Spirosoma aureum: one gene and its partners. The protein of the gene in region 2 interacts with the protein of the main gene of each other region in a pairwise test. Links are inferred from orthologs where the notes say so. Each region holds a gene or a part of one and is shown on either strand. Other genes may lie near its edges. The genes, in order: G8759_RS00175, G8759_RS03495 and ung.

The links.
Region 1: the proteins of G8759_RS03495 (region 2) and G8759_RS00175 interact in binary tests that used the Escherichia coli proteins (3 or more experiments, as listed by UniProt). The link is inferred for Spirosoma aureum from one-to-one orthologs.
Region 3: the proteins of G8759_RS03495 (region 2) and ung interact in binary tests that used the Escherichia coli proteins (3 or more experiments, as listed by UniProt). The link is inferred for Spirosoma aureum from one-to-one orthologs.

What each region holds. Positions count from the first base shown.
Region 1 is NZ_CP050063.1:38,054-41,034, forward strand. Bases 162-2,981 are described here. They hold G8759_RS00175 (5-formyltetrahydrofolate cyclo-ligase), read left to right. Parts: upstream 162-1,189; coding sequence 1,190-1,774; downstream 1,775-2,981. Other genes in these bases: bshC (bacillithiol biosynthesis cysteine-adding enzyme BshC), read left to right, coding at 162-1,154; G8759_RS00180 (aspartate-semialdehyde dehydrogenase), read left to right, coding at 1,886-2,899. Also shown: more of bshC, read left to right, coding at 1-161. UniProt on the Escherichia coli protein: Involved in the removal of 5-formyltetrahydrofolate.
Region 2 is NZ_CP050063.1:862,252-865,285, reverse strand. What follows is about bases 155-3,027. They hold G8759_RS03495 (nucleoside-diphosphate kinase), read right to left. Parts: upstream 1,865-3,027; coding sequence 1,445-1,864; downstream 155-1,444. Other genes in these bases: G8759_RS03490 (DHH family phosphoesterase), read left to right, coding at 1,999-3,027; nth (endonuclease III), read left to right, coding at 745-1,392; G8759_RS03505 (hypothetical protein), read left to right, coding at 387-638; G8759_RS03510 (RNA polymerase sigma factor), read left to right, coding at 155-412. In the rest of the region: more of G8759_RS03510, read left to right, coding at 1-154; more of G8759_RS03490, read left to right, coding at 3,028-3,030. UniProt on the Escherichia coli protein: Major role in the synthesis of nucleoside triphosphates other than ATP. The ATP gamma phosphate is transferred to the NDP beta phosphate via a ping-pong mechanism, using a phosphorylated active-site intermediate.
Region 3 is NZ_CP050063.1:7,975,523-7,978,595, reverse strand. The notes cover bases 23-2,934. They hold ung (uracil-DNA glycosylase), read right to left. Parts: upstream 1,856-2,934; coding sequence 1,190-1,855; downstream 23-1,189. Other genes in these bases: G8759_RS32050 (O-methyltransferase), read left to right, coding at 2,483-2,934; apaG (Co2+/Mg2+ efflux protein ApaG), read left to right, coding at 1,999-2,385; G8759_RS32065 (N-acetylmuramoyl-L-alanine amidase family protein), read left to right, coding at 133-1,119. Outside these bases: more of G8759_RS32050, read left to right, coding at 2,935-3,073. UniProt on the Escherichia coli protein: Excises uracil residues from the DNA which can arise as a result of misincorporation of dUMP residues by DNA polymerase or due to deamination of cytosine.

The DNA of each region.
Region 1 (2,981 bases), 820 kb from region 2 along the record:
CCGAAGACCACGACTTTGCTGAGATCAATCATTTTTCGCTGTTCGGTAAAAATTATGCCTGGGCAACCGAGCAACGCGGAGCCGTTGGGCGTATAAATCCGCAGGAATTAAAGACCCTCTTCAATCAGATACCCGAAAAGCTCACTCTATTTGAAGAGGCTTATCTGAACCACAATACGCTGGCTGATGCCGCCCGGTATTACGTCAATGAGTTGTTTGGAGCCGAAGGTCTGGTCTGCCTCGATGCCGACGATGCCGCATTGAAACGTGTTTTCGCCCCAGTTATGCGGGATGAGCTGATCAATCAGCATGCTGGTGAGCTGGTGGTAAAGCAAACGGAATTACTCGAAAATCTGGGCTACAAGACAGTTATTACGCCCCGCGATATCAATCTGTTTTACCTGGATGATCAACTCCGCGAACGCATCGAGCGCAAGGAAGATGGAACGTATCGTGTACTGCATACTAAGCTTCGGTTTTCAGAAACAGAATTACTGGCCTTACTGGATGAGCATCCGGAACGATTCAGTCCCAATGTGGTGCTTCGGCCACTGTATCAGGAAACAATTCTGCCTAATCTGACTTACATTGGCGGACCGTCTGAAGTGCCCTATTGGCTGCAATTAAAGCCTGTTTTTGAGCATTTCCAGACTACTTTCCCCATTCTGATGCCCCGCAATTTTGCGATGTATGTACCAACTGTAAGCGCGAAGCGTGTTCGAAAATTAGGTCTAACGCCGGAAGAACTATTTAAAGATACATTGTTGCTGAAGCGTGAATTTGTTGAAACACATGCCCGGCATACGCTCAAATTTGACAACGAAAACAAAGTCGTCAACAAAGCACTGGACAGTATTCTCCATAAGGCGCAAATGGTCGATCCTACGCTTGAACGAGCCGTTCTGGCCGAAACGAAGCGATTTGCCAATGCTGTTGCCCGGCTGGAGAAAAAGATGCGTCGGGCCGAAGAGCACAATCAGGAAATTGGCGTTCGGCAGTTGCTGGCCGTTAAGAACGAACTGTTCCCCAATGGTGGTTTGCAGGAGCGTAGTGAAAATTTCCTGACGTTTTACCTGAACGATCGGAAGTTTCTTCAAAAAATGCTGTCGGTATTTGATCCTTTCGACTACCGAATGCAGCTTTGCCTCGAATAATACCTCCGTTGAGGTCGGTTAACGTGACCTGCCGTATGACAAAAGCTGAACTACGTCGCTACTACCTTGGTCTGCGAAAAGCGTTGCCAGCAGCAGCGATTGAAGCCCGAAGTCAAAAAATCTGCCAGCACTTTTTTAATCAGAACTGGATGGATGGTAACATTACTGTCCATACTTTTTTACCCATCCTATGCCAGAATGAGGTCAATACCTGGCCGATTATTCATCGGCTCTGGGCCGACTTTCCGGCGGTTCGGGTTATTGCTTCTGTAACCGACACAAAGGCCCATCATCTTACTCATTACGAGCTTACACCCAATACGGTTTTAGTCGAAAATCGCTGGGGCATTCCCGAGCCTGTTTCCGACCAATCATTAGCTATTAAGGCCGACAGTATCGACATAGTCCTTGTACCACTCCTGGCCTTTGATCAAAGCGGCCACCGGGTTGGCTATGGAGGTGGCTTCTACGACCGTTTTCTGGCCAACTGCCGACCCGATTGCCTGACCGTTGGTTTATCATTAGCAGAACCGGTCGATCCTATTGATGGAATCGAGCAAACTGATATTCCACTAGCAGTCTGCATTACACCGGAACAAGTCTGGTTTTTTTCTAAATAATTATACTGTGCCTCAAACTTTTACCGTACTTTTGCACTCCAAAATGTAGTGCGGGCGAAGAACCCGCTTTTTATTAACCAGTTAAAAGCGGGGTTCTCCCGCGTTAAAAGCATGAAAATCGCAGTCGTTGGAGCCACGGGCCTGGTCGGTGGCGAAATCCTGAAGGTTCTGGAAGAACGTAACTTCCCGGTATCAGAACTTATTCCTGTTGCTTCCGAGCGGTCGGTTGGTAAACAGGTGGAGTTCAAGGGTAAACCATACACGGTCGTTAGCTTCGAGGATGCCATTGCAGCCAAACCTGCCATTGCGATTTTCTCGGCGGGTGGCAGCACATCGCTGGCATTGGCTCCTAAATTTGCCGAAGCCGGTATTACCGTTGTCGATAACTCGTCGGCATGGCGTATGGACCCGACCAAAAAACTGGTCGTTCCTGAAATCAACGCAAACACGCTGACCCCCGAGGATAAAATCATTGCCAATCCAAACTGCTCGACCATTCAGATGGTGGTTGCGCTGAAACCCCTGCATGACCGTTATACCGTTAAGCGGGTTGTAGTATCGACTTACCAGTCGGTGACGGGTACGGGCAAAGCGGCTGTTGATCAACTCTTTGCTGAACGTAATGGCGATGATAGCGTTGCCAAAGTATACCCGCACCCGATCGACCTGAACGTATTGCCGCACATCGATGTGTTCCTCGATAATGGCTATACGAAAGAGGAGATGAAAATGGTCAATGAGACCAAAAAAATCATGGGCGACGACTCCATTCAGGTCACAGCTACCACGGTACGTATCCCGACCATTGGCGGCCATTCTGAAGCGGTGAATATTGAGTTCGAGAATGACTTCGAACTGGAAGAAGTCGTTGAGTTGCTGCGGAATGCAGAAGGCGTTATTGTACAGGATGATCCGAAAAATAAAGTGTATCCAATGCCGCTGACAGCGCACGGGAAAGATGAAGTTTTCGTGGGTCGTATCCGTCGTGACGAGAGCCAGCCCAAGACGCTGAACATGTGGATCGTGGCCGACAACCTTCGTAAAGGAGCGGCAACAAACGCCGTTCAGATCGCCGAATATTTACTGAAACATAATCTGGTGGAAGCAGGCGAAGTAGTAGCGTAACCATTCTTCCCGGCTAATTACCCAAAGTCCCGTTCGGTTTGCTACCGGGCGGGACTTTTTGCGTATCTTCAATACCTGTTAA
Region 2 (3,034 bases):
TAAATCTGGTAAATACAACGAGGAGGGAAAATTTCTACCCTGGATTATCCGCATCGCTCACAACTTGGCCATTGACTATTTCCGAAAAGATAAACGCTACCCCAGTGTGGTGTTTGAAGACGGAAGCAGTGTGTTTAATACGCTTGAGTTTGCTGAAGATTCGGTAGAGTCATTGCAAATTCGCCAGGAAACACACGAGCATTTGCGCGAACTGATTCAGCGATTGCCGGAACAACAGCGTCAAGTGCTCATTATGCGGCACTACGAGGAAATGAGTTTCCAGGAGATTGCCGATGCAACCGGAGTCAGCATCAACACAGCTTTGGGACGTATGCGTTATGCGCTGATTAATCTGCGCAAACAACTGAGCAAACGTTCGCTGAGTTATGATAAAAACATTTACCCAAGATGATGTAATCCGGTACGTCTATGAGGAGACCTCTCCAGAGGAGAACCTGCTCATTGAAGACGCCATGATGTCTGAACCGGAATTGATGACGTTCTTTCTCGAAGCCCTCGAACTACGGGCTTTGATGAATAAAATTGAACGCCAACCCCGAAAAAGTACGGTTCAGAACATTCTGAATTACTCCAAACACCATTCGGCAAACCCACCAACCCGTCTGCGACATTCGTAGCGAGTTAGTGGGTTTTGCTGTATTCCAGACATTGGACATCGGATAACAGATCGCAGCCTTGTTAATTGGTTTTGATCCGTTATCCGGTGTTTAAGGTCGTTTTTGTATGCAAAAAAAAGAACGCTTCCGGCGATTTCTCGATTATTTTACCCAGCATTATCCAGAGCCAAAAACAGAATTAAATTTCGGCAACCCGTTTGAGTTACTGGTTGCTGTTATTTTGTCGGCTCAGTGTACGGATAAACGGATTAACCAGATTACTCCAGCTCTTTTCGCTCGCTTTTCGGAGCCAGAATCGCTGGCCGCGGCCTCGGTCGACGAAGTATTTACCTACATCCGTAGCGTGTCATACCCCAACAATAAGGCAAAGCACCTGGTCGGGATGGCAAAGGCCTTAATGGAACACTTTGGGGGAGAAATTCCGGCAACCGTTGAGGAATTGCAGACATTGCCGGGCGTTGGCCGTAAAACGGCCCATGTCATTTTATCAGTCGTCTATAATGAACCAACAATGGCCGTCGACACGCATGTTTTTCGTGTCTCACATCGGCTCGGGCTTGCTCCTTTGACCGCTACAACGCCACTTGCTGTTGAAAAAGCGTTGATGGCCCACATTCCGAAACAATACGTTCCCAAAGCCCATCACTGGCTTATTTTACACGGACGATACATTTGCCTCGCGCGTACACCGAAGTGCGAGGTATGCGCCCTGAAGGAATTTTGCAAATATTATGAAAAGCGTTATGGATTATGACCAGGCTGATTACGCTTTAAATAGCCTTTAATCAGCCTGATCACCGTTCAGACTAAAACTGCTCTGTTGCGGCAAAAAAGAAGCCGCCCTCAATCGCTGCATTCTCATCTGAATCAGAGCCGTGAATAGCGTTTGCTTCTATCGACTTGGCATACAGCTTCCGGATTGTCCCTTCTTCAGCCTGTGCCGGATTCGTAGCACCAATCAACTTACGGAAATCGGCAACTGCATTTTCTTTTTCCAGGATCATGGGCACAATCGCTCCCGACGACATATAAGCCCGTAGATCGTTATAAAACGGACGTTCGCGGTGAACGGCGTAAAATTGACCAGCCCGCTCAGGCGTTAACTGAGTCTTTTTGATTGCAACGATACGGAAGCCTGCTTCTTCAATCAGTTTAATAATTGCTCCAGTATGCCCGCCTTCTACTGCGTCGGGCTTAATCATGGTGAACGTTTGGTTCGTAGCCATCAGGGATTATTTCCAAATTTTATTTGGGCGCAAAGGTAAGCACTTTACCCGAAATGCCATGTAGGTCAATAAGCCCACTGATATCCAAATTATTCGTACTTTTGGGTTTCGATTACGGCTTCGGCTGTTTGTTTATGCAAGATATTGAAGCAATTGGTGCAGTTATCGGACAACCGCTGAGTGGTGCCGCCCAAACTGTGCTGATTACAACTCACCAGAATCCTGACGCTGATGCTATGGGATCATCGCTGGGTTTGGCGGGTTACCTCCGCAAAAAAGGTCACCGCGTGACAGTCGTCACCCCTACCGACTACGGGCAAAATCTGTATTGGATGCCGGGTAATGATGACGTCATTGCCTTCGATGAGAAAGTTCGGGTAACAGTGGCCCAATTAATGGAAGAGGCCGATGTGATCTTTTGTCTCGACTTCTCAAGCCTGGACCGCATCCGCGATCTGGCGCCTATGGTGCGTCAGTCTCGCGCTCGTAAGATCCTGATCGATCATCATCTCGAACCAGAAGCATTCGCCGATCTGGCTCTTTGGGACCCAAGTGCTGCTGCTACTGCCGAACTTGTTTTCCGGCTAATTGTGCAGTTAGGCGACAAAGATCTACTCGACGTTCCTATTGCCGAGTGTTTGTATTCGGGGCTGATGACCGACACGGGTTCGTTTCGCCACTCGAATACAACTGGTGATGTTCACCGGATGGCTGCTGAGTTACTCGACCTTAAGATTGATGTAAGCAGTATTCACCGGCGTATTTTCGACAATGTGTCGCTTGATAAGTTTCGACTCTTAGGTTATGTCCTAAACGAAAAGCTCAAAGTAGTACCCGAATATAAATTTGCCTATATCACCCTAACTGACGCCGAATTAAAGCAGTATCGATCCAAAACGGGTGATACGGAAGGCATGGTCAACTATGCGCTATCGGTAGAAGGCGTGGTGATGGCCGCAATTTTGATTGACCGTAACGATGAAATTCGTCTCTCTTTTCGTTCAATCGGCGATTTTTCCGTTCGTGAGCTGGTAAGCAAACACTTTAATGGCGGAGGCCATCGAAATGCTGCCGGTGGACGATCTAAGTTGTCGTTGGCCGAAACTGAGAAAAAACTTTTAACAATACTCCCTCAGTATCAACAACAGTTGCTGGAGACTGTCTGAGAAA
Region 3 (3,073 bases), 7.1 Mb from region 2 along the record:
TACGAGTTTGACGTGAAGCCCCGAATGTACATTCGGGGCCTTTCCATAAATGGAAGTCGCTTTATTCACTAGATCTACATCATTTCACTGAAAGATAGCGTTACTTTGTTCATAGATAGATACATAACGCCAGTGCAGAAACGGAATACTTCCATCAATACTCAGTTTTTTGTCGTCCTTTTAACCCTATTTTTCTGCTTAAGTCGGTGGGGAGATGAGCAGATTCTGGCCAGACCAACCAATGGCCATGTCGCTCCGACTAAACCCGGCAAGAAACGAATAGCGGGAAAAGTACATCGGCGCTCAACCACCAAAATAAGCGCAGTCAATCGCAAAGCAACCAAGAGAAAAGCGCTGGCGGAGGAAAACAAGAAGGTCGTTTCATCAACAACTGTGGCCTTGTTTGGTCCGAGATATGCCCATGTGGCGGTGAAAGATCATTTGTTGAGGGGAGCGGTCTATTATCTGGCATCGGGGCATGGCGGGCCTGATCCGGGCGCGCTGGGCCGGTACGGCAAGTATGTGTTACCCGAAGACGAATACGCCTACGATGTAACTATCCGATTGGCTCGTGCCCTGATGGAACATGGCGCTACTGTTTACATGATTCTTCAGGATCCTAATGATGGCATCCGGGATGATAAAATACTGAAGCTGGACCGCGACGAAGTTACGTATCTCCGACAGACAATTCCATTAAACCAGACCCTTCGGCTACGCCAGTGTACGGATGCCGTGAACCGTCTCAACCGAAAACATAAAGGGGCGTATCAACGAATGGTAACCATTCATGTCGACAGCCGGAGCGCGGGCGAAACCATCGATGTGTTTTTCTATCACCACCAGAACAGTGGAGTAGGGAAAAGGCTGGCTAAAAATATTCATCGAAGTTTCAACGCTGGCTATAAGCGCTATCAACCTAACCGGAGCTATCTGGGCAACGTATCGGACCGGAGTAGCTTGTATGTGGTAAAAAACAGCCATCCACCAACCGTCTTTATTGAATTAGGCAACATCCGAAACGAGAAAGATCAGCGTCGCTTTCTGCTGGCCGGTAATCGGCAGGCACTGGCTAACTGGATATGCGATGGTATGCGGGCAGATTATAAATTACGATAGCAGTAGGCAGTCTTCAGTAAGTAAATGACTATTGCCAAAATACCGCCAACTGAAGACTGCCCCCTGAAAACTACCAGTCGATTGGCGGTAGACCTTTACCTTCCAGATAGTTATTGGCCTGACTGAAATGCTTGGTTCCGAACCAGCCACCCCATTGAGCAGCCATCGGCGATGGATGTTTTGCTTTCAGAACCAGGTGTTTTTTGTTATCGATGACAGCGCCTTTCTTTTGAGCGTAAGCTCCCCAAAGCATAAAAACGACATGTTGCTTCTCATCGGAGATCAGTTTGATTACCGCATCCGTAAACGTTTCCCAGCCTTTGCCCTGATGTGATCCTGCCTGCCCCGCCCGCACGGTAAGCGTCGAGTTGAGTAACATGACACCCTGGCGAGCCCAGCGTTCGAGGTTTCCCGATTTTGGAACTGGTTTGCCCAGATCATCCTGAATTTCTTTAAAAATATTGACCAGAGAAGGCGGCTTACTGATGCCATCGGCAACCGAAAACGCAAGTCCATTGGCTTGCCCTTCGCCGTGGTAGGGGTCCTGGCCGAGAATGACAACGCGTGTATCGTCAAAACTGCATGAATTGAAGGCGTTGAACATCAACCGACCGGGTGGATAAACCCGCTGGGTACTGTATTCCTGTCGCAGAAATTCCGCTAACGCAATAAAATAAGGCTTATCAAATTCAAACTGTAGCCTTGTTTGCCATGATTCTGCAATAGATACGTTCATGTAGGGAACTGATAAGGGTGATTCGGCATTATAGGCCTAAAAACGCCGAGAGCCACTCTTTGAAAATTTTTTCAAGACTGTTCTTGCGTATCAAAACTAATCAACTTAATTTTCGTTTTAAGGTTGCAAACGACACTAAATTTATGGTATCGTCAGTCACAGAAGGCGTAAAGGTAAGTGTGAAGACCGAGTATCAATCCGATTACTCCAGTCCATTACAAGCGCATTACGTGTTCACTTACCGGATTACGATCGAAAATGCCAGCGACTATACCATTCAGTTGCTCAGACGGCATTGGACAATCTATGATTCCAACGGCACCGTCCGTGAGGTTGAAGGGGAAGGCGTGGTTGGTTTACAACCCGTACTGGAACCCGGAGAAGTTCATCAGTATGTATCGGGCTGCAATCTGCGCTCAAGTATGGGCAAAATGGCCGGTACTTACCTCGTTGAACGTATTATTGATGGGAAACAGGTTCGTGTAGCCATTCCGGAATTCACGATGATTGTACCCTATAAATTGAATTAATGAGCCATAATGGATAATGAACCCCGTGGGCGGTTCTGAATGAATAACTGTCGTATGATGGAACTATTCATTTTACATTCTACATTATCCATTTCCTATGTTGTTTGCTTATTTACGCTACCTCGCTCGTGCTCGCGACGAGCATTCTCTTCACTCGCCCTTTCTGTTTACGCTTTATACTCGTGTTATTCGGGCGGGCAATCGTTCTGAGCCTGTTTTTAAACCTATTCGGGCCTTACAAAGTAAGCTTCGTCAAAATCGCCAGCTGATTCATATAACGGACTTTGGAGCGGGTTCGAAAGTAAATACCTCCCAACAGCGAAGCATTCGGGATATTGCCCGAAACTCCCAGAAGCCAGCCCGGTTCGGTCGATTGCTGTTTCGACTCATTCGACGGTTCGACGCAAAAACTATTCTGGATTTAGGTACATCGCTTGGGGTAACGACGGCTTATCTGGCAATGGCTGCCAAACCGCAAAATGGCCGCATTCTGACATTTGAAGGATGTCCGGAAACGGCGGCTGTTGCCCGCCAGAATTTTGATGAGCTGGGTATTCAAAATATAGACATCGTAGTCGGGAATATCGACGAAACATTGCCCATCCAGGTGGAAAAGTCGATACCACTCGACTTCGTTTTTTTCGATGCCAATCATCGCTACGGACCGACTATTCGCTATTTTGAAACA